Regions from separate parts of the Phyllobacterium sp. 1468 genome, predicted to be linked through region 2. Evidence: predicted binding sites of a transcription regulator. Region 2 holds the regulator's gene; each other region holds the start of a gene.
The links. Region 2 encodes LexA, which represses DNA repair genes until DNA is damaged. Its sites were predicted from a motif close to TGTTCNNNNTGTGTTCNG; they were not measured.
Positions count from the first base shown of each region.

Region 1: a site for LexA is predicted at 5,122-5,139, ahead of J2X72_RS08585 (UvrD-helicase domain-containing protein). Genes of this name have one in related genera too.
Region 3: a site for LexA is predicted at 4,959-4,976, ahead of J2X72_RS11520 (glycosyl transferase family 2). Genes of this name have one in related genera too.

Region 1 covers NZ_JAVDSX010000002.1:646,842-654,896, forward strand. The annotation lists gene J2X72_RS08565 (dienelactone hydrolase family protein) at 72-947, opposite strand; gene J2X72_RS08570 (DMT family transporter) at 992-1,903, opposite strand; gene J2X72_RS08575 (Lrp/AsnC family transcriptional regulator) at 2,049-2,519, shown strand; gene J2X72_RS08580 (glucose/quinate/shikimate family membrane-bound PQQ-dependent dehydrogenase) at 2,581-4,917, opposite strand; gene J2X72_RS08585 (UvrD-helicase domain-containing protein) at 5,184-7,631, shown strand; gene J2X72_RS08590 (N-acetylmuramoyl-L-alanine amidase) at 7,633-8,055, opposite strand, start outside.
Region 2 covers NZ_JAVDSX010000012.1:53,997-62,051, forward strand. The annotation lists gene J2X72_RS23205 (ABC transporter substrate-binding protein) at 1-830, opposite strand, end outside; gene J2X72_RS23210 (substrate-binding domain-containing protein) at 1,137-2,165, shown strand; gene lexA (transcriptional repressor LexA) at 2,285-3,004, shown strand; gene J2X72_RS23220 (ComEC/Rec2 family competence protein) at 3,105-5,570, opposite strand; gene gltX (glutamate--tRNA ligase) at 5,684-7,111, shown strand; gene gltA (citrate synthase) at 7,257-8,055, shown strand, end outside.
Region 3 covers NZ_JAVDSX010000003.1:484,944-492,998, forward strand. The annotation lists gene J2X72_RS11485 (AtpZ/AtpI family protein) at 1-202, shown strand, start outside; gene J2X72_RS11490 (F0F1 ATP synthase subunit A) at 252-1,004, shown strand; gene J2X72_RS11495 (F0F1 ATP synthase subunit C) at 1,075-1,302, shown strand; gene J2X72_RS11500 (F0F1 ATP synthase subunit B) at 1,569-2,207, shown strand; gene J2X72_RS11505 (F0F1 ATP synthase subunit B) at 2,219-2,704, shown strand; gene J2X72_RS11510 (ribonuclease HII) at 2,905-3,564, opposite strand; gene J2X72_RS11515 (PA0069 family radical SAM protein) at 3,729-4,880, opposite strand; gene J2X72_RS11520 (glycosyl transferase family 2) at 4,996-5,544, shown strand; gene moaB (molybdenum cofactor biosynthesis protein B) at 5,541-6,092, opposite strand; gene J2X72_RS11530 (4-(cytidine 5'-diphospho)-2-C-methyl-D-erythritol kinase) at 6,076-6,978, opposite strand; gene J2X72_RS11535 (hypothetical protein) at 7,040-7,186, opposite strand; gene J2X72_RS11540 (hypothetical protein) at 7,250-7,435, opposite strand; gene J2X72_RS11545 (S49 family peptidase) at 7,516-8,055, opposite strand, start outside.

The DNA.
Region 1 (8,055 bases), on a different contig from region 2:
TTCAATGAGAGAAGTAATGGCCTTAGAACGGTCCCGCAAGCCTCTGGTTTCTCTTTTGTTTTTCGTGCTCCTCACGCAAGATTCTTCTGGAGGAACGCTACCGTCCGGCTCCAGGCGAGATCCGCCGCTTTCTTGTCATAGCGGGCTTCCGACGTATCATTGTTGAAAGCGTGGTTCGCGCCATCATAAATATGGATCTCGAAACTCTTGCCGTTTTGTTCAAGGGCTTTCTTGTAGGCATCGATACCTGCATTGATCCGCGTATCGAGACCGGCATATTGCAACAACAGCGGTGCCTTGATTTTGGCGACATCCTCGGCTTTTGGCTGCCGGCCATAATATGCGACCCCGGCGCCGAGATCAGGCGCGTTGACAGCAAGATCATTGACTACGCCACCGCCCCAGCAAAAGCCGACGACGCCGACTTTGCCGGTGGTCCCTTTGTCCTGCTTGAGATATTCGATGGTCGCAATGCCTTCTGCAATCGCAGTCTTTGGGTCGAGTGCTCCGATCATATCCCGCGCCTTGTCCTCATCGCCGGGCGTTCCGCCAGAGGCGGAAAGCAGGTCCGGCGCCAACGCGACAAAACCTTCGAGGGCAATTCGGCGTGCAACGTCACGGATATGATCGTTCAGGCCGCGATTCTCATGGATGACAATGACGGCCGGGAGCTTGCCCGAGCGTTCTGCCGGGCTGGCGCGATATCCCTTGATGTCCCCTGCGGGTGACGAAAAAACGATGTCCTTGGTGCGGAGCCTCGGGTCATCGACCGCGATGATGCCAGCCTGTGCGGCATTTGCCGCCAGCATCGGGGCGATGACCGCAGCAGCAGCACCGGAACCGGCAAGCTTGGTCAACTTTTCCATGAAGGCGCGGCGGTCAAGCGACAGGTGGGTATATTCGTCGTAGGCCTCGACCATCGCTTGGGTGATTGTCGGCTTGTTCATAACTGTTTCCTCCAAACGTGGAGGACGAGGCGCGAATCCCCGCATCAGCCCTTGGCGCGATGCGAAAGGATACCGGTTGAAAGGGCAACGCCAAGTCCGGTGACAAGTGCTGCCACAATCTCCCAGACGCCGACGGGCTCGTCAAGGAATATGGCGCCGCCAAGAGCAGCAAGCACCGGCGTCAGTGCACTGAAGGCGGCTGCCTGGCTGCCACCAAGGGAGCGGACGGCGATGCCATAGGCCAACATCGCGGCAAGACCCGACAGGACACCCTGGCTCAGTAACTGCAAACCGAGTTCAGGCAGTGGAACCTCGAGAATCGTGGAGCCGAAGGTGAGCGCGAGGCCAACGTGAATGAGGAAAGACCAGACCGCGATCAGCGCGCCGCCCTGCAGCGCGGTCAAACCGGACCGCTTGAATGCATGGGTATAGCCAGCCCAGAGCAAGGCACCAAGCGGCAGGAAGACGAAGCTGATCCAGGTGATTTCATGACTGTTCAGCGCAAGTACGAGAAGGATGGCGAGACCGGCGACAATGGAGCCAAGGCCCAACCAGCGCGTGAGATCCGGCCGCTCGCCGAACACAACGACACCGATCAGCGCGGCAGCAAGCGGCATGGAACCGCCGAGGAGAACGCCGACGGCCGAAGCGGGCGTCGAGTGAATGGCGAAAGTGGTGACCTGGAAGAACAGCGCACCAGCGCCGCAGACCATGATGGTCAGAAGGGCGAGCGGAACATCGCGAGGGATAAGTCCCGTCTTCAACCATACCGGTGCCAGGATCAATGCCGGAATACCGTAGCGGATGAGGCCAAGATCGATCGTGCCGAGATGCGTGGCGCTACTGTGGCGGGTGGCAATGATCCACGTCGCCCAGATGAAAACGGTGACCAGCGCACCCGCATAGCCCGTGGCGTGGGAATTGGATTTCCTGAATTCTGGGCTGAGAGCAACCATCGGAACTTCCTTTCAAATTGCCCGAACATCTTCGGTTGAAAGGCAGGATATCGCCGAAGGCAGGAGCATGTCCTTGCAAGTTGATGCTGTCTTTGATACCGTTTCAGCAATATTTGATAAGTTGGATGGGCGCAGAAGGCGATTTATGCCAAATCTGGATAAATTCGATATTGGGATACTCGAAGCGCTGCAGGGGGATGCACGGGCGACGAACGTCGAGATTGCCGAGAAGGTAAATCTTTCGCCGTCACCTTGCCTGCGCCGTATCCGCAATCTGGAAAAGGCCGGGGTCATCCGCGGTTACCGTGCGGATATCGACCGCAAGGAAGTCGGTCTCGGCTTGACGGTGTTCGTGGAAATCAAGGTCGGGCAGCACAGCCGCGAAAATTCGGACGCGCAACAGGCGGCGCTCATTGCCATGCCGGAAGTGACGGCCGCATTCCTCATTTCCGGAACCGCGGATTTTCTCGCCGAAGTGGTTGTCGAGGATCTGAGCGCCTACGAGCGGTTCCTCACTGAAAAGCTGCTATTGCTTCCGGGTGTTGCGGACATCCGTTCGAATTTCGCCATCCGCACGGTGAAAACGGGAGCTCCTTTGAAGCTCCCGCAACGTTAAGAAACCTTAGGCAATCCTCCGGCCAGGCATCTGATGCGGCATTCTCAAATCCAACCATACCCTACTTCGGCAGGGTATAGGCGATGACATAGTCGCCGGGCTTGGTTCCAACCGAGCCGTGTCCGCCGGCGACCATGACGACATATTGTTTGCCATTCAAAGCGAAGGACATGGGGGTGGACTGGCCGCCTGCCGGAAGGCGTGCCTCCCAAAGCTGATTGCCGGTCGTGACATCATAGGCGCGCAGATAATCATCCACAGCAGCACCAAGGAACGCGACGCCACCGGCGGTGATCATAGGACCGCCAATGCCCGGAACGCCGACCTTGAACGGCAAAGGCAACGGCGACGAATCCCGCACTGTACCATTCCGGTGTTTCCAGGCGATCTTGCCGGTGCGCAGGTCGGCCCCGGCCACATAGCCCCATGGTGGAGCTTGGCAAGGCAGGCCGAGCGGCGAAACAAATGGTCCCATGACGACCGCATAGGGCGCGCCTTCATTGCGATTGAGACCCTGCTCGCTGCCCTTGGTGTTGTCGCCCGGTGGCGGAACATCGGCACGGGGAACCAGCTTTGAGGTAAAGGCAAGATAGGTCGGCATGCCGAACATGATCTGGCGCCCGGGATCGACAGCTATGCCGCCCCAGTTGAACACGCCGAAATTGCCGGGATAGATCAGCGATCCTTGCAGCGATGGCGGCGTGTAGCGGCCTTCGTAGCGCAGCCTGCGGAACTCGATGCGGCACGCCAGCTGGTCGAACATCGACACGCCCCACATATCCTTGCCCGTCAAACGCTGCGGCATGAAGCTGAGAGCAGATACCGGCTGTGTCGGAGCGGTATGATCCCCCTCGATTGCACCCGTCGGCGCCGGAACTTCCTCGATCGGCAGGATTGGCTCGCCAGTGCGCCGGTCGAGAACGTAGATGTCGCCCTGCTTGGTCGGCCCGACGAGTGCTGGAATGGCACCCGTTGCAGTATTGATATCGAGCAGCGTCGGCTGGGCAGGAACATCCATGTCCCAGAGATCGTGATGAACCGTCTGGCGTACCCAGCGCAACTGACCGGAATTCAGATCAAGCGCAACGATCGACGACGAGAACTTCTCGACATTCTCCGACCGTCCTGCACCAAGCTGGTCCGGCGTCTGATTGCCGAGCGGAACGAAGAGCAGCCCAAGCTTTTCATCGGCGCTTGAAACCGACCAGCTGTTGGGTGAATTGTGGGTGTAGGTCTGGCCCTCCGGCAAAGGCGTCGTCACGTCGGGATTGCCTGAATCCCAGTTCCAGATGAGCGCGCCTGTATTGATGTCGTAGGCGCGGATAACGCCGGACTGCTCATGTGTCGAGTAATTATCATTGACCGCGCCGCCGACAATAATCTTGCCGGCAGCGACGACGGGCGGTGAAGTCGAATAATAATAGCCCGCCGGATCGTATGGCATGCCTTTTTCCAGATGCAGGGTGCCCTTGTCGGCGAAAGAGGGGCAGATCTGGCCGTTTGCCGCGTCAAGGGCAATCAATCGCGCGTCTGAGGTCGGGAGATAAACCCGTTCGGCACAAGGCTGGCCGGGCTGCAAAGCCGGATCCGCATAGTAGGAGACGCCGCGGCATGTCTGGTGCTGGCGATCAGGATTGAGCCCGACATTCGGGTCGAACTTCCACTTCTCCTTACCCGTCGCCGCATCGAGCGCAATGGCCCAGTTGTGCGGCGTGCAGATAAAAAGCGTGTCGCGCACTTTCAGCGGCGTCACCTGGTAGGTGGTTTCACCGACATCATCGGGCAGTTTCACATCGCCGGTCTGGTAGGTCCAGGCAACCTGCAAGCGATTGACGTTGTCTGGCGTAATTTCTTTTAGCGGCGAATAGCGCTGGCCATAGGGTGTGCGACCATATTGATGCCAATCGTCGGCGGGTACGTTGCCGCCAAGATCGGGCTCGGTTACGATAACCTCCTCGCTGAGCTTTCCCGTGATTTGCTTCGGATCCCCCATCATGGAGTAGCCGGCCACAACAAGTGCAGCGAGGACGCTGACAAGCAGAGGAACGGCCGGCCCCCACGAGGTCCGCTGTGCATCAGCGCCAGCATTCAGTCCTCGGCGAATCCACGGCGTCAGCAACCATAGCCCGAGCAGGATGATGGCACCGCCGCGCGGCGCGAGCTGCCACCAGTCAAAGCCGATCTCCCAGATGGCCCAGCCAAGCGTACCGATCACCAGGATCGCGTAGACAAGCAACGCCGAGGGGCGTTTTCGGAAGAGAAGATAGGAGGTTATCAGGAAAGCCAGCGCAGCGAGGATATAATACCAGCTGCCACCCAGCACCGCGAGCCAGACACCACCGGCACCTAGCGCCGCAGCGATCAACAGGAAAACAACGGCTGTCAGAGTGATTGCCATGGGGCGGGGGGTCCTTTTCCAAGCTCGATCAGGATCGATGGATCCCCGACAGGCGGCTGCGAACGTGCCGGCGGCTGTCAGGGTGTGCTCAAGTCAAGAGTCGTCTCAATCAAAATGGGTATGCCGTAAATCCAGGTGACGCAATATCGCTTGGCCTATATTTCAACTTCAAGTTTAGGTGTAGAAGATGTGCCTAAGCCGGCCCGTTCTCTTTTTGTATCGCATTTTTCTGGTTTTTCGGTACCGAATCACTACATTGGGTTCAAATGTCCGGATTACCTGACGATATGCCGTTTTTCGACGAAGCTGATGTGCCGCCGCGCCAGCCTTCGGGCATAGCCGCGCGCGCTATGCAAGCGCGTGGGGCGCCACCCTACCTCAGTGGGCTCAACCCGGAACAGCGACTGGCGGTTGAAACGACGGAAGGTCCGGTACTCGTCCTGGCTGGTGCCGGTACGGGCAAGACGCGCGTTTTGACCTCCCGTATTGCGCATATCCTTTCGCTGGGCAAAGCCTGGCCAAGTCAGATCCTGGCAGTGACCTTTACCAACAAGGCCGCCCGCGAGATGAAGGAGCGAATCGGCGTTCTGGTTGGCGGTGCAGTCGAGGGCATGCCATGGCTCGGCACCTTCCACTCGATCGGCGTCAAGCTGCTGCGGCGTCATGCGGAATTGGTCGGTCTCAAGTCCGATTTTACCATTCTTGACACCGATGACGTCGTTCGCCTGATCAAGCAGATCATCCAGGCCGAGGGCCTCGACGACAAACGCTGGCCCGCCAAGCAGTTTGCGCTCATGATCGACGGCTGGAAGAACAAGGGGCTTGGCCCTTCCGAAATACCGGAAGGCGACGCGCGCGCCTTTGCCAATGGCAAGGGCCGCGAGCTTTACAGCGCATACCAGAACCGCCTGAAGACGCTGAATGCCTGCGATTTCGGCGATCTGCTCTGCCATCCGATCCGCATGTTCCGCGCCTACCCGGATGTGCTGAAAGAATATCACGCCAAGTTTCGCTATATCCTCGTCGACGAGTATCAGGACACCAACACCGCCCAATATATGTGGCTGCGGCTGATCGCGCAGGGGTCGAAGAATGTCTGCTGTGTCGGCGATGATGATCAGTCGATTTATGGCTGGCGCGGCGCGGAGGTCGACAATATCCTGCGCTTCGAGAAGGATTTTCCCGGCGCAGTTGTGATCCGGCTAGAGCGCAACTACCGATCGACGGCGCATATTCTCGGTACGGCCTCGTTCCTGATTTCGCACAATGAAGGCCGTCTCGGCAAAACCCTGTTTACCGATGCGGCCAATCCTGAAGATGCGAAGGTCAATGTGCACGCATCCTGGGACTCGGAAGAAGAAGCGCGCGCTGTCGGCGAAGAGATCGAGCAGGCGCAGCGCAAGGGCCACCTGCTCAACGATATAGCGATCCTTGTACGCGCCTCATTCCAGATGCGGGAGTTCGAAGACCGTTTCGTCACGCTCGGACTGAATTACCGGGTGGTCGGCGGCCCACGGTTTTACGAACGTCTCGAAATCCGCGACGCGCTGGCCTATTTTCGCGTCGTGGCGCAAGGCGCTGACGATCTCGCGCTGGAACGCGTCATAAACACGCCAAAGCGCGGCCTTGGCGAAGCAGCGATCCGGCAGGTGCATGATTATGCGCGCGCTCGCGACATCAGCATGCTCGAAGCGGCAGCGGACCTGATCCAGACGGAAGAGCTGAAGCCCAAGCCGCGCTCGGCCTTGCGCGAAGTCGTTGAAAATTTCCAGCGCTGGCAAGGGCAGATTGACACGACCCCTCACACGGAGCTTGCCGAGAAAATCCTCGACGAATCCGGCTATACGGCCATGTGGCAGGCGGATCGCTCTGCCGAGGCACCGGGCCGGCTGGAAAACCTGAAGGAATTGATCCGCTCGATGGAGGAATATGAGTCGCTGCGCTCTTTCCTCGAACACGTCGCGCTGGTCATGGATGCCGAGCAGAACGAAAACCTCGATGCCGTGAATATCATGACGCTTCACTCGGCCAAGGGCCTTGAGTTTGAGACGGTCATCCTTCCGGGTTGGGAGGAAGGCCTGTTTCCGCACCAACGCGCGCTGGATGAAGGCGGCCGCTCGGGTCTCGAAGAAGAACGCCGCCTCGCCTATGTCGGATTGACGCGCGCTAAGAAGAACCTGCATATCTGGTTCGTTTCAAATCGGCGTATCCATGGCCTGTGGCAATCGACGATCCCTTCCCGGTTTCTCGAAGAGCTGCCGGAAGCACATGTGGACGTGGTGGCGGGCGGCGATAGTTACGGAGGCTACGGCGGCCGGGGCGGCGGTTACGGCCAATCGCGCTTCGATCGCGCCGATCCATTCGAAAACACCTATTCGACCCCCGGCTGGCAACGCGCCCAGCAAAACCGCTCCGACGCGACCCGCAACAATTGGGGCTCACGTTCTGGCGCAAAAGTTGAGCGCATCGGCTACGGCGAAACGGATTCCGTCCTTGGCGCAGGACGCGGTTCAGTGAAGGGCCGCACGATCGATGGTGAACTGGTGGCGAAATCCGTCAGCGAAACGCCCTCGAATTTCGACGTGGGCGACCGCGTCTTCCACATCAAGTTCGGCAATGGCAATGTCTCATCGATCGAAGGCAACAAGCTGACGATCGATTTCGACAAGGCCGGGCAAAAGCGCGTGCTGGACAGCTTTGTGAAAGGGATTTGAGCTATCGCTCAGTCCGTTGCTGCATCCGAATACCCTCGATTTTCCTATATTCGGCCCCGCCCCTTACCCTCGCCTTGAACGCTTCCATGTCCCAGGCTGGACCCGGATCGGACTTGCGGCCGGGAGCGATATCATCATGACCCATTATATCCTCGATGGCATAAGCGCTGCAGATTGCTTGCGCCAGGGCAGTCACGGTCTCTATCTGCGCGGAGGTGAAGATTTCCCAGCCGCAATTGGGCACACCGAACTTATGGCGGGCTTCGACGACCTTCGAGCCATCAACGGCCGCTCCGGTCCAGGACACCCAGCCGCCAGCACCCTTGTCAAGCGGCCCCCAGTTTTCGATTTCGATGCCGATAGCCGAACTGTTCAGCCCCGAATATCTGGTGCCGCCCTTCCCCGTCCACTGGCTCTGGCCCGC
Region 2 (8,055 bases):
ATGGCGCTGTCCGGACCATTGCCCAATGCATAGGCATAAGGCCAGTTGCGCATGAAGACGGCATTCCCCGTCTGCCAGACACCGCGGCTCTCCTCTTCGGTGTAGGCAAGGACACCCTTTGGAGAGATCGTATCGATCCACCCCTTTGCCCTGTCGACTGCGGCGACTGCTTCTGGATTGTTGATAGAGATCGTACCGTCGGGCTCGATAATCTGGCCGCCGCCAGAAGACTTGATCCATTCAAGTGCGTTACAAGTCAGGCCCTCGTAAGCGTTACCTTGGAAAACAAAGCCATACATCGCCTTGTTACCAGCCTGGCGCTCACCCTCCTGGATGTCCTTGGCGGTCGCAGCCATTTCGTCCCAGGTTTTGGGAACCGGCTTCTTGTATTTCTCCAGAAGATCCTTGCGGTAGTAGAAGGCGGGCGCGTCAGTATACATCGGCATGGCAACGAGTTTGCCGTCAACCGTCTGGCTTTGGATCATCGATGGAAAGTGTTGATCGACGACATCTTTCATGGCTTCTGTCAGATCAAGAAACTGGTCGGCCAATTGCGGCGCCCAGATCACATCAGTGCGGTAGACATCGATGTCCGTGTTCCCGGCGGCAAGCCAAAGCCTGTACTGGCCAAACTGGTCGGAGCTGTTTGCAGGCATGGCGACAATTTTGACCTTGTTGCCGGTTTCCTTTTCGAAACGATCGAGCTGCTTGCGCAGGAACTCGCGCCCATTACCCGTATCACCGGAGACGATTGAAAGGTCGGCGGCGAACGCGCCCGAACAGATCAACGTTGTGGCCAAGAGGCCCGCAAGGATTAATTTCGCTCTCATGATTTCCTCCCGTAGATCCAAGATGGAACAACGCGCGTTGGCGGTGCGCCGTTCCAATTTATGAAAACTCCTCCTCAAACACTTTGAGCATCAACGCAAAAATAAAATCCAAAGCGCTTTGGGCAAAAGGTGGCAAAGGCCGGCCCTGCTGTCAAGTTGGAATATGCAACGTCTGCCGTGATCCAGCAAATAATGCGGTGTGTAATTTCTAACCGCTTCCATCTTGAGTTGAAATTATTTCCAAAGCGCTTCGAAACTGCGCTATAGTTGAGCTCATCTGATAAAAAAATGCCTGGATCGTCTGATATGAAACTCAAGGAACTGGCCGAACAACTTGGCCTCTCGCAAACGACCGTTAGCCGCGCACTCAATGGCTATCCGGAAGTCAACGAGGCAACAAGGGAGCGGGTCAACAAGGCCGCCCTCAAGTTCGGTTATAGCGCCAACGCCAATGCGCGGCGCCTGGCGATGGGACGTGTCGGCGCGATTGGAATTGTCGTGCCTATTCACAGCAGCGAGCGTTTCGGCCCGCATACCAGCGAATTCTTATCCGGCCTTGCAGAGCGCCTCTCGCGTGACGAAATCGATTTTCTCATCACCCCCCTGATCAACAATGATGAGATTTCGGCCTATAGGCGTCTGATTTCCAGCAAGCGCGTCGACGCGATGATTGTCTCGCACCCCTCGCTCGTCGATGAACGCGTTGCCATGCTTGCCGAAGCGCAATTTCCTTTTGTGCTTCACGGGCGGACGAACATAGATGCACCGCACGCCTGGTTGGATATCGACAATAAGGGTGCCTTCTATCAAGCGACGTCGCATCTGCTCGATCTTGGCCACAAGCACATTGCCATGATCGATGGTCTCAAGGGCTTCACCTTCTCGGAGCACCGTGAGGAAGGCTATCGTAATGCGCTTAACGAACGCGGTATTTCGATCGACCCGCATTTCATCGTGCACGACTGTTTTTCCGACGAGATCGGTTTCCGTGAAACACAACGTTTCCTGTCCCTGAAGCCTCATCCAACCGCCATTCTCGCTGGGTCGATGATGACAGCCCTGGGCGTTTCCCGGGCAATCCGCGCCAAGGGCTACCAGCTTGGCAAGGACGTTTCGATCATTGCTCACGATGACGTCTTTCCTTACCTCAATGCCAGCAACATGGTTCCGGCGATGACAACGACACGTTCTTCGATAAGAACGGCCGGTACGCGGATTGCAGAAATGCTTGTCCGCTTGCTTGATGGCGAACCGCCGGAGACCATCCACGAAGTTTGGCCGGTTGAGCTCATTCTACGCCAATCCAGCGGCCCGCCGGTTATTCCGGCTAAGTAACACCTGATCCGCGTTTCTCGGCTTCCATACACCACATATTAATCCTTGTGGAACACAACTGGAACAGATAGTGTTTGTTCTGGTTTTGTTTTTTTCCGATTCCACGCAAAGGATCGCCGATGCTCACGCGTAAACAACATGAACTTCTGCTCTTCATCCACGAGCGTTTGAAGGAGACAGGCATCCCACCTTCGTTCGACGAAATGAAGGATGCATTGGATCTTGCGTCGAAATCCGGCATCCACCGACTGATCACTGCTCTCGAAGAGCGGGGCTTCATTCGTCGGCTTGCAAACCGTGCGAGAGCGCTGGAGGTTTTGCGCCTGCCCGACTCCATCGCTCCCGGCCTCAACGCTCAACGGAAATTCTCCCCGAGTGTCATCGAGGGAAGCCTTGGCCGAAATGTCACCCCCGCCCGGCCACAAGCGCGTTCCTCCGACGAGATAAGCGCGTCGACGGTCGTCAGCATCCCGGTCATGGGCCGCATCGCCGCTGGTGTGCCGATTTCGGCAATCCAAAACCAGACCCATATGATCGGCCTGCCCCCGGACATGATAGGAAGCGGCGAACACTACGCACTTGAAGTCAAAGGCGATTCGATGATCGAGGCTGGGATTTTCGATGGCGATACGGTCGTGATCAAGCGTGGCGATACTGCCAATCCGGGCGAGATCGTTGTCGCACTGGTCGACGACGAAGAGGCAACCCTGAAGCGCTTCCGCCGTAAAGGAGCGTCGATCGCCCTCGAGGCGGCGAATCCGGCTTATGAGACCCGGATTTTCGGACCGGATCGCGTTCAGGTTCAAGGAAAGCTGGTAGGTCTTATTCGGCGATACTAGGTCGTAAACTCATAGATCTTATCGAAATGGCGCTCGAAACGGCGAGAGCATGCGAGGAGAGGCGCGATGGGGTCTTTCCCCCGATTTATGAGTTCAAGACCTAACAATCGCCCGGCTTTTCGCAGCCCAATGTCTGATCAGCATTCACGTGTTTGCGGGATGTGTCGTCCTCGATGTTGCGTGCGGCACGCGAATAGGTTCGATAGGCGTTCCACGGCCGGACCGGTGCTCCTACAGCGTAATTGATGGTGGCGGTCTTAAGGCGCCGGGCGCGAGAAGCGTTAGCCTCGGCAAGATTGACCTCCGGTGAGTCATTTTCGCTGGGTGGTCTAATGAGCTCGCGCGATTCTAAATTAATCTCTGCGGCACCGTGCAGTGCAAGATCAAGCTTGGTAAGTACCAATATGTTCTTGTCTTCGCATGCCGTCGTACCGCCGGCGTAAGCCAGAACAACTATATCTCCCTCCTGGCAGGCAGATGACCTCTGCGCAGCTTCGTCCGTATAGGCAATTATCAATCCACCGGGCTCGCGTGCGGTACAAACTTTTTCAGAACACTCAAACTGCATTTCTTTGGAAAGTGCACCAGCCTTCAACGGCTTCACCACCTCGTTTATTCCATAGCCCTGCTGCCAATTGGTTAGAGTGAATGCACTGCCGGATGTTCGATTGACCGACAGATTGCCGTCATCGGTGCGCAATGCGACCAGTTTTCCGTCCTCTGAAACAATGATCTGCGGCTCTTGCGCGCGCACCATCAGCAAGGCTGCGCCCAACAACAACGGTATGCCGCACAGTCGAAGACGCGTCGACAGAAACAACAACATCACAAGACCAATGCTCATGAGAAGCAAGGTACTTTGCGGCATAAGGCCGAGATTGCCGCTGGGAGAGCGCGAAGCGACCATTTTTGCAAGAGCGATGACGACCTCGATGCCCCGTCCCATGACCGTAAACGGTAGCCAATCAAGATCGAATGGCATGGCTAGCAAGCCGAGCACGGCAAATGGCATGACAAAAACTGAAACGACCGGAAGCGCGAGAGCGTTGCCGATAAGGCCGAATGGTGCCGTATTGTTGAAATGATAAGCCGCAAAGATTGAGTTCGCGGTCCCGGCTACCAGGGATGTCATGGCAATCGCGCCGATATGGTTCACGGCCTTTATTGGCAGCGCGAAAAGCAAATGGCCGGACGCACCTTTGCGGAAGGCCGGCCTTCCCTGCCGCCGGGACCACCAGCTATAAAATGCAATCAAGGCGGCAGTCGCCGAATACGACATCTGAAAGCTTGGCCCCAGGATTTCGTGCGGTGAGATCACCGTGGTGACCAACGCCGCAATGGCGAGATTGCGCATCGATATCGCCGCCCGGTCAACGGTCACCGCCAGGAGCATCACAGCGAGCATGACGAAACTGCGCTGGGCCGCAACGTCGGAGCCCGACAGCAGCAAATAGAATGCGGAACCCGCCAAGGCGATCGCCGCCGAGAATTTCTTCACGGGAAACCGCGCCGAAAATCCCGGGAAAAACGCCATGATCGCGCGTAGCGAGCCGATGATCGTTGCCGCCACCAGCGCCATGTGAAAGCCGGAGATCGACAGAATATGCGAAAGTCCGCTCAAGCGAAAAGCGTTGTTGGTTTCGTCGCTGATACCATCGCGCTGGCCGGTGATCAGCGACGCAGCGATGTCACCGGGTTCGCCCCTGATGGTATGCAAGATGCGCTGGGTGAGTTGCTGCCTGACGTTGGCAATCGCCATCAATATTGTAGCAACAGGCCCTGTGTCTAAAGCCACAGGCGCTATTTCAAGCTTCCCCAGCACAAATCCGCTGGCACCGACCCCCCTGTAGTAACTATTGAAGGCGAAATCATAATTGCCCGGCCGCATCGGACCTGACTGCGGCCGCAGGTGAACGAGTCCTTTGATACCATCGCCGACCTTCAGGTCACGGGGCACCGATCTTGCCGAGACAGTAACGCGGTCCGGACCATATTTAAGTGCCGGCCGTGCTGTCGAAATCACATCCATGGTCAGACGCCATCCACCCTTTGCGTCTCGCGACATGGCATTGACGCGGCCCGTCATCCGCGTCGTGACTTCCGAGCCAAGCATTCGGGTTCCGGTTCGGATCGTTTCAACTTTGCCGAAAAGCATGCCGGACACCAGGGCGATCGCGAATAGTAGAACAAGCCGCAACATGGGCCGTGCCTGCGCCAAGGCATGGCAACCGGTGAGAAAAGTCATCCCTGAAAGGATGGCACTTAGCCTCGGTTCGGCAGCCGCATTAAAATAGAAAAGTGCGCCAGTACCCGCAAAGACAGGTAAGAACAGAAACAGCGTACCGCGATCGACCTCGCAGTTGAACGCCTTGGGAATCGCAAGATGCACAGACTGAAGCTGCGTTCGTGCAGAATTGCCAAGTCCACGCAGCCTCGCAGGCCAGTTTTCCTTTTCAACGACTAATTCAATGGTCGTTGTTTGAGTCGCGATTTCATAACCGCCGCTGTCGGGACGGAGAAAAAACTGCTGTTCTCTGGTCTTTGTTCTGGTAGCGGGACCTTCCATTTGCTTTCCGGTTCTGCCAGTGCCCTTGCACAGCAGCGGTGCTATGCTACATGAACGCCAGATCAATTCGATTGGACGTTCGGCTAATACGCCGGGCACCTGCTGGAGACCTTATGTCATCGTCCGTTGTCACCCGTTTCGCACCCTCCCCAACCGGTTATTTGCATATCGGCGGCGCCCGCACCGCCCTGTTCAACTGGCTTTATGCCAAGCATACGGGCGGCAAGATGTTGCTGCGTATCGAGGACACGGATCGAGAACGCTCTTCGGAAGCTGCCGTAACCGCCATTCTCGACGGTTTGAAATGGCTGGGTCTTGATTGGGACGGTGATGCCGTGTCGCAATATGAGCGCGCGCCGCGCCACCGGGAAATTGCGGAGGAGCTCGTTACCCGCGGTAAGGCCTATTATTGTTATGCTTCACAGGCCGAGCTTGAGGAAATGCGCGAGAAAGCCCGCTCTGAAGGCCGCCCACCGCGTTATGACGGACGCTGGCGGGATCGCGATCCTAAGGAAGCACCCGAAGGTATCAAGCCGGTCATCCGCATCAAGGCGCCTCAGACGGGCGAAACACTCGTTCGCGACCAGGTTCAGGGCGATGTCCGGTTCCCCAACAAGGATCTCGACGATTTCATCATCCTGCGCTCCGATGGCAATCCGACCTATATGCACGCTGTCGTCGTAGATGATCATGACATGGGAGTTACCCATATTATTCGTGGCGACGATCATTTGACCAATGCGGCACGACAGACGGTTATCTACGACGCTATGGGTTGGGACGTGCCGGTAATGGGCCACATACCGCTCATTCACGGCGCGGATGGCGCAAAACTGTCGAAGCGGCATGGTGCGCTTGGGGTGGAGGCTTATCGCGCCATGGGCTATCTGCCGGCAGCGCTGCGCAATTATCTCGTGCGTCTCGGCTGGAGCCATGGCGACGACGAGATTATGTCCGACGAACAGATGATCCAGTGGTTTGAAATCTCGGACATCAACCGGGGCGCATCGCGCTTCGACTTCCAGAAGCTTGAGGCGATCAACGGCCATTACATGCGCATCTCGGACGATGCGGACCTGGTCAAGGCCATGATCGATATACTGCCGGAAATCGAGGGTGGCGCGGAGATGCTGTCGCGATTGGACGACAACAAGAAAAAACAACTGCTCGCCGCGATGCCGGGCCTGAAGGAGCGCGCGAAGACCTTGGTCGAGCTTGCGGACAGCGCAAAGTATCTTTTCGCAAAGCGGCCGCTTGCACTTGATGAAAAAGCCTACGGCTTGCTTAACGAGGAAGGCCGGAGCATTCTTTCCGGCGTACTTCCGAACCTTGCCGCGGTTGATGAATGGAGCGCTGAGCCGCTCGATGCTGCAGTGCGGGCTTACGCCGAAAAAACGGGGCTGAAACTCGGTAAAATCGCGCAACCCTTGCGCGCAGCTTTGACTGGAAGAGCAACGTCTCCGGGTGTTTTCGATGTATTGGCAGTCTTGGGAAGAGAGGAATCCCTTGGCCGCATAGAGGATCAGGCAAAAGGGCAATAGCACGGCTAATTTGAGCGCATTTTTGCATTGCAACATCGTACCTTTCGAGTACGGTGTCGTGCCTGACAAGATAAGATTATGGCCTCATTCGAGGTAGATGCTTTTGCGCTCGATCAGCGCAAGTCGAAGCAAGAAAGGAACGGCAATGTCTGAAAACAGCGTCAACATCGACCTGAATGGTCACGAATTCTCCTTACCCATCAAAAAGGGGACCATTGGACCGGATGTCGTGGACATTGGGACATTATACAAGAACACTGGCGCTTTCACGTATGATCCGGGGTTCACATCCACTGCTGCTTGCGAGTCGCAGATCACGTATATCGATGGCGACGAAGGCATCTTGCTGCATCGGGGTTACCCGATCGAACAGCTGGCCGAACACGGCGATTTTCTTGAGGCCTGCTATCTGTTGCTCTACGGCGAATTGCCGACAAAAAGCCAGAAGGCGGACTTTGACTTCCGCGTAACCCGGCACACGATGGTGCACGAGCAGATGTCGCGCTTTTTCAGCGGTTTCCGCCGCGATGCGCATCCAATGGCCGTCATGGTCGGCTGCGTCGGCGCCCTGTCCGCGTTTTATCACGACTCGACCGATATTTCCGATCCGCATCAGCGCATGGTCGCTTCGATCCGCATGATTGCGAAGATCCCGACCCTCGCCGCGATGGCCTACAAATATCATATCGGTCAGCCTTTCGTTTACCCGAAGAACAATCTCGATTTCGCGACGAACTTCCTTCACATGTGCTTCGCTGTGCCCTGTGAGGACTACGTGCCAAATCCGGTTCTTGCGCGTGCAATGGATCGCATTTTCATCCTGCATGCCGATCACGAGCAGAATGCATCGACGTCCACAGTTCGCCTGGCCGGTTCGTCGGGCGCCAATCCGTTTGCTTGCATCGCTGCTGGCATTGCCTGCCTCTGGGGTCCTGCCCATGGCG
Region 3 (8,055 bases), on a different contig from region 2:
GTTTATCGCCGGCGTTCTGGTTGGTGCGGGGTTGGGCTGGTTAGCTGACCGATTTTTGGGTACTTCACCTTGGGGGCTTATCATTCTGCTCCTCCTTGGTTTTTGTGCTGGAACGCTGAATATCCTGCGCTCTGCGGGACGTGTGGCGGAAAACCGTGGTCTGCAGTCCATCAGGGATGCCGAGCGCGACAAACCGGAATAGCCTTGCGGGCTGATGCTTGCGGGAATGATGCGAGAGAGACGAGGTTACAGTGTCCAACGATCCGATTCATCAATTCCATATCACCAAGTGGATTCCCATTGATCTGGGTGGAATCGATCTATCCTTCACCAATTCGTCTGCCTTCATGGTGGCGACGGTTGGCGTTGCATCGGCATTTCTCTATCTGACCTCCTCCAATCGCGGTCTCATTCCAACCCGCCTGCAATCCATTTCGGAAATGGCCTATGAGTTCGTCGCCTCGACCTTGCGCGAATCGGCGGGCAATGCCGGAATGAAGTTCTTCCCGTTCGTTTTCTCGCTGTTCATGTTCGTGCTCGTTGCCAATATGCTCGGCATGTTTCCTTATTTCTTCACAGTCACCAGCCAGATCATCGTCACCTTTGCGCTTGCTATTCTGGTGATTGGCACCGTGCTTGCCTATGGTTTTGCCAAGCATGGCTTCAAGTTTCTCGGCGTATTCATTCCGTCCGGCGTACCTGCGCCGCTGCTTTTGCTGGTGGTGCCGATCGAGATCATCTCGTTCCTTTCCCGTCCGATCAGCCTTTCGGTTCGTCTCTTCGCCAACATGCTTGCTGGCCACATTACGCTGAAAGTGTTTGCCGGTTTCGTCGCGTCCTTGAGCGCCCTCGGTGCGCTCGGTATAGGCGGCGCCGTGCTGCCGCTTGCGATGACAGTGGCGCTGACCGGTCTCGAATTTTTGGTGGCTTTCCTTCAGGCCTACGTCTTCACCGTGCTTACCTGCATGTATCTGAACGACGCAGTCCATCCCGGCGGTCACTAAAAAGACTTCACCGGCGGAGTTCCGCCAAACGCAATCTATCAATGATGAATCGATCTAAAAGGAGTTTAATATGGATCCGGTAGCAGCAAAGTACATCGGTGCAGGTCTTGCCTGTTTTGGTATGGCCGGAACGGCCCTCGGCCTCGGCAATATTTTCGGCAGCTATCTCTCCGGTGCATTGCGCAATCCATCAGCAGCTGATGGCCAGTTCGGCCGTCTGGTATTCGGCTTTGCCGTTACCGAAGCTTTGGGCATCTTCTCGCTGCTCATCGCTCTCCTGCTTCTCTTCGCTGTTTAAACTGAACGGCGCTTGATACTAGTGGAGCGGATTTGACATTCGCATCCCGCGTGACATCGGTCCCTCAAGCGAATGTCAAATCCAAAGCTCCACTAGCACGTTGAATTTGCTAGTGGTCTTTCGATTCCAACATTTGTGAGCGATTGGTTTAGAGGGATGCAAATGTTGGAATCGGACCACTAGCTGCGCTCTGCGTGGCCAGTTTCTTATCTGCAGCAAATTATGTTTGCTGATCTGGGAAACGCCCGACTTCAAGGGGATTTTATATGTTTGTGTCTTCGGCGAACGCCGCATCCACAACGGAAACAGTCGCTCAGACCGACACGCATGGTACACCCGAACCGGCTGTACCGGGCGCGACGCCTGACGCCCACGCAGCCGAGACGCACACTGAAACCGGTGTGCCGCATCAGCAAGGTGTTTTCCCACCCTTCGACTCCAGCCATTTTGCATCGCAGATCCTCTGGCTGGCGGTGACATTTGCCGCATTTTACCTGTTCCTGTCCCGCGTGGTTCTGCCGCGCATCGGCGGTATGATCGAAACCCGCCGTGATCGCATCGCGACCGATCTCGATCAGGCCGCTCGCATGAAGCAGGATTCGGATGAGGCCTTTGCAGCCTACGAGCAGGAGCTGGCCGACGCCAAGAAGAAGGCCGGTGGCATTGCCCAGACGGCCCGTGATGAAGCCAAGGCAAAAGCCGACGCCGAACAGGCCGACATTTCGGCAGCCCTCGAGAAGAAATTGAGCGACGCCGAAGCCAGCATTGCCGCCATCAAGGACAAGGCGATGAAGGAAGTCGGTACGATTGCGGAAGATACTGCAAGCGAGATCGTCAAGAAGATCCTCGGCGGTAGCATCGACAAGGCTAGCATATCCGCCGCGGTCAAAGCTGTTCGGAGCTGAGGAGAACCACAATGGAATTCGACGCAACATTCTATGCCCTGGTCGGTCTCGTCATCTTCCTGGCGCTGATGGTCTATCTGAAAGTTCCGGCAGTCGTTAACAAATCTCTCGACGGTCGCGCTGATAAGATTCGCGACGAGCTGGAAGAAGCCCGCCGCCTGCGCGAGGAAGCGCAATCCTTGCTTGCGGAATTCCAGCGCAAGCGTAAGGAAGCCGAAAAGGAAGCGGGCGAGATCGTCGCGGCTGCCGAGCGCGAAGCGCATGGCCTTCTCGAAGAAGCCAAACAGAAGACCGAAGAATATGTCGCGCGCCGCAAGAAGCTCGCCGAGCAAAAGATCGCCCAGGCCGAGACCGAAGCCGTCAACGAAGTTCGGTCTTCCGCCGTCGATATCGCGGTCGCGGCGGCCAGCCACATTCTTGGCAAGAAGGTGGACGCCAAGACCTCGGCGGACTTCTTCAAGTCATCGCTGAGCGAAGTAAAATCCCGCCTCAACTAAGCTAAGAACGCGAACGGCGAACGTTCACGAAGCCGCCGAAAGGCGGCTTTTTTCATTCTCACCTTGATCTGAATCCGTAGACAGTTTGCGCAGGAATTCCTGAATCTTGCACAAGAATTGGCGATTCTGGACAAGAAATGGCGAATCTGGCGCAAGAATTTCAACCCATGAGGGAAATTTGGTGGTGCCAAGTTGAAATACTAGATTTGACGCTCTTTCAGCGGCGAGAAGCTAAAGCGGTGGAGGCCGACCACCGGACCATGCGCCTCCATGGCATTGCGGTGGTACTCCGTCCCATATCCGGCGTGCATTTCCAGACCATAAAGCGGAAAGTATTTGCCGGTCTGTGACATCATCCGGTCGCGTGTCACCTTAGCGAGGATGGAGGCCGCCGCGATCGATACGGAACGTTGATCGCCCTTGATCAGCGCCGTCGCCGGGCAGGGAAGCCCCGGGGCCACGTCGCGCCCGTCGATGAGCGCATGACCCGGAATGATTGCCAAGCCGCATACAGCCCGGCGCATCGCCTCCAGTGCAGCTTTCAGAATATCGGTTGCGTCGATCACCGGCGCAGAAATGCTCGAAACAGCGCAAGCAAACGCCGTTTCCGTAATAATATCAAACAGTTCCTCGCGGCGCTGCGCCGTCAGCCGTTTCGAATCGTCAAGGCCTTTTGGTATTTTCTTGGGATTCAAAATGACCGCGGCGGCTACCACTGGTCCTGCCAGCGGACCGCGTCCAGCCTCGTCTATACCCGCGATAAGCTCGATCCCGCTGCGCATAAGCTTCCGTTCGCTGGCAAAATCCGGTTTGCCAGGTTCGATAGGAAGAAGCAGAGAATCAGAACGCGATCGAGCCATGTTGCGACGAGCCTCGCATTCGCTCTGATTCTCTGCAAGCCCTTGGATAGCTGATAGGGCGGGGCTACCCAAGGGTTACGCCGGGCTAGGGGGGAGCCAGACGCAATTAACCCATTGATTTCATTATTAATCCATCCAAAACTCTCGCGACTGCAGCTTAAAAATTATAACAGCGACAATTGTTCGCTTCCGGGTGTGGCCTCGAACAAATCCGTCCTCAGCCGGCGCTTGTCCACATTGATGCCAAGTCGCTTGGCTGCTATTTCAAATCGCCTACCGATCTGCCAGGCATAGGGTCCCTCACCGCGCATGCGTTTACCCCATTCCGCATCGTAATCCTTGCCACCTCGCATTGACCGGACAAGCGAGAGAACGTGGCGGTAGCGATCCGGATAGTTGCGTAGCAGCCAGTCTTTGAAGATCGGGCTGACCTCCAGCGGCAGGCGCAAAAGCACATAACCAGCCTCTCTGGCGCCCATGGCGTGGGCACTGTCGAGAATACGTTCGATCTCATGATCGTTGAGGCCGGGAATGACCGGGGCAACCATCACGCTCACCGGAATACCGGCATCCGAGAGACTGCGAAGCGCTTGCAGGCGCCTCGTCGGTGTCGAGGCGCGAGGCTCCATCGTCCGTGCAAGCTTGCCATCGAGTGACGTCACCGAAAGCGCAACCTTGGCGAGGCCTTTCTCGGCCATGCGTGCAAGAATGTCCTGATCTCGCACAACCAACGCGGATTTTGTAACGATTCCAACGGGGTGTTGATGCGCCTCCAGCACCTGCAAGATGTCCCGCATGATGCGCCATTTCTTTTCCACAGGCTGATACGGATCTGTGTTCGTGCCGATCGCAATCGTCTTTGCCGTATAGCCGGGTTTGGACAATTCCTTGTCCAGCATCTTCGCCGCATCGGGCTTGGCAAACAGCCTGGATTCAAAATCCAACCCTGCCGAAAGACCCATATAGGTGTGGGTAGGGCGGGCGAAACAATAGATGCACCCGTGCTCGCATCCGCGATAGGGATTGATCGAACGGTCGAAACTGATATCCGGCGAGTCGTTGCGGGTGATGATCGTGCGGGGCTTTTCCACCTGCACTTCGGTCTTGAAAGGTGGCAGATCCTCGATGGTTTCCCAGCCATCATCGTAAACATGGCGGGTTTCCGCTTCGAACCTGCCGGTTGGATTGATGCCGGCTCCGCGACCGCGCCGCCGTTGATGGTCAACCCTCAGGCCAGCTTCCTCGATCAACGCGTTCGCATGTTGTGCACGGCCCTGACCAAAGGCAGCCTTGTCTGCTTGCACCACAATGTTCATTTGCCTTGTCTCCTTCGGCAGGGAGCGGAACGAGTCGCTCTTCATGGCCGCAACATGAATCTATTCCTAGCAAACTTTGAGAACAAAGCAAGAACAATCTTCACCGAAAGGAGTGATGGAAATTCCTATAATAATACTATATTGGCTCCTGATGATTTCCGTCCTGATTGAAACCCAAAATTCGGATGAGGCTTTGGCGAGGACGCTTGGCGGACTGGTGGGCGGCGCCGTGGAAGGTATTTTGAGCGATGTGATCATTATCGATCAGGGCTCTATTGATCAGACCCATCGTGTTGCCGATGCCGCCGGATGCATCTTTCTGCAGGACCAGACTTTAATCGATGGCTTCAGGCGGGCGCGTAGCGAATGGTTCCTGTTTCTCGAGCCGGGCGCGCGACTTCTGGATGGTTGGATGGAGCCTACGGCAGTCCATGTGGAGCGGATGCAGGGTCCTGCTTGCTTTACCCGCTCCCACACTCATCGCAGGCCGTTTCTTAGCCGCGTATTCTCTCCGGGAAACCCGTTGGCTGATGGGCTGCTAATTTCGAAGCGCCAATCAATGGCATTGTTCAGCCCAGGAAAGAGGGCGGCCGATATTGCGCGCGGGCTTGCGATGAAACGGCTTAGGGCGGAGATTATTCCGGCCTCGTCAGCAAAAACCTAGCCCTTGCCGCTGCGCGTCAGATGTTCATCCAGCCGCGGCATGATCTCGACGAAATTGCACGGCATGTGCCGGTAATCCAGCTGATACTGCAGAATATTATCCCAAGCGTCTCTGCAGGCGCCGGGCGAACCGGGCAGAACGAAAATGAAGGTCGCGTTGATGACGCCGCCGGTTGCCCGCGATTGAATCGTCGAAGTGCCGATCTTGTCATAGGAAATGCGGTGGAACACTTCGGAAAAGCCGTCCATACGCTTTTCGAAGATTGCCTCAAGTGCTTCCGGGGTCACATCGCGGCCGGTAAAGCCGGTGCCGCCGGTGGTGATGATCACGTCGATTTGCGGGTCTTTTGACCATAGAAGCACGCGATCCCGAATTTTCTTGGCGTCATCGGTAACGATGGTGCGCTCTGCCAGTATATGACCTGCGGCGAGAAGCCTCTCCGTCAGAGTGGTCCCGGATTTGTCATCTTCGAGCGTGCGTGTATCGGAAACCGTCAGAACAGCGATCTTTACCGGCAGAAATGGTCGTGACTCATCGATCCGGGCCAAGATCATCTCCTCCCATAATATTGTGTGTGGCGACAATGAACCAACCCGGCTGAACCCGCTTGAGTGCCGCTGCCGCAGCCTCGGCCTCTCGGTCGTTGTCATAAATTGCAAAGCAGGTACCTCCGGAACCGGACATGCGCACCAGGAGAGGATCCGTATTGCGCAACGCCTTCATGGCATCGCCGATTGTCGTAGTGAGCTTTTCAGCTGCCGGATAGAGATGGTTGTCCGTCTTCCCCAGATAGAGGCAGACATCGCGCACGCTGGAGAGCTCGGGCAGCCCGGGAAGAGGCTGGTTGTCGCGGTTTACAAGCGCCGAAAAAACTTGAGGAGTTGAGGTTGCTACACCACCATTGACGAGGACCATCGGCAAATGCGGAAAGTCGCCGATGCCTTCGATCTCCTCGCCGATGCCTCGTGCAATCAATGGCTGGCCATACAGGCACATTGGGACATCCGCGCCCAAGGTCAGGCCGATTGCGGCCAGTTCGTTCGTTTCGACGCCCCAGAGCGCTGCCAGCGCCTGCAAAGTGGCTGCGGCATCACTCGAACCGCCGCCAATACCCGAAGCGACCGGAAGGTGCTTTTCAAGATGAATGGCAACAGGAGCGGCCTTTTCGGGATACCAGGCGCGCAGAGCATTCCTTGCCCTGAGTACGAGGTTGGTATCGTCATCGGGCAAGCCGCGTCCGAAAGGGCCTGACACTTCGAAGGTGTCGAATGGCGCCGGTTTTACGCTCACCTTGTCGCCGACACGCGCAAATACAACGAGGCTGTCGAGCAGGTGATAGCCGTCATCCCTGCGCCCGGTCACATGCAGGGCAAGATTGATCTTGGCCGGGGCGATCAAGCTGATCGTACGCTCTGGTGCCTCGGGCGATAATATAGGCGCAGTTCTGTTTCCCGGTTGCCGAGACAATCCACGCGAAAGGTTGCGAGGCCGAGGTTCAATCATAGGACGAAGCGACCTGACAAAGTGGTTGGCCGTCAGTCGGCAACCCGAAGGGCCGGGTGACTTCGAGCCCAATCCATCGGGCTTCGGCATCGTCCGATGCAAAGGCATCGGCCTTTTCAAATCCCTTGACCCTGTCCACGAATTCCCTCCGGGAGAACGCGTCAATATTGTCGCCCGAGGCTCTACTATCCAGCATTTGAAATCAGTCTTTGCGCAAACGGTATTCGCCCGTCTCGGGATCCTGCACCAATGTTCCTTGCGCACGATTCTGCACTTCTTTTTCCGCCTCGCGCACCCGCTCCGAAACGCGCTGCGCCTCTTTCTTGAACGAGCGATAGCCGTAAAAGGCCGCACAGCCGACCAGAGCGAAAAAGATCAATTGTGGCATCGTCCCAACCTCGAAAACCAGATGTTCTGAGTATTAATAGCACGCCGCCGCGCGCTTGCCAAAAATTCGCGGCGCTCAGATCATAGCCCAAATCGCGACCAAAGCGCCCGTTCCTCGGCTGCACTGATCACCCCGTTGGCCAGATTGGCTCCAAGCGCCTCAATTCTGGTTTCGGTAGAAGGAATCTTGCGTCCGAACATGCCGCGTGGCTGCGTGATCAATTTTAGCCGGGTCTTGGGGCCGTATTGTGACTGCAGATAAGATCTTATATCACCAAGCCCATCGACAAGTCCAAGTTCGAGGCCCCGCGTTCCCGTCCAGAAGAGGCCCGTGAACAGGTCGGAATTATCGCTCAGTTTCTCGCCCCGCCGTTCTTTGACGAGATTGATGAAAGTCTCGTGGATTTCGAGCTGAAGCGCCTTCAAATGCTCGATATCTTCCTTGTTTTCGGGCCGGAACGGATCAAGCGTTGCTTTGTTCTTTCCCGCGGTATGTACCCGGCGCTCAACGCCAATTTTCTTGATGAGTTCGGTGAATCCAAAACTTGCCGAGACGACGCCAATGGAACCGACGATGGAGGAGGGGTCGGCTATGATTTCATCCCCGGCTGCAGCGATCAT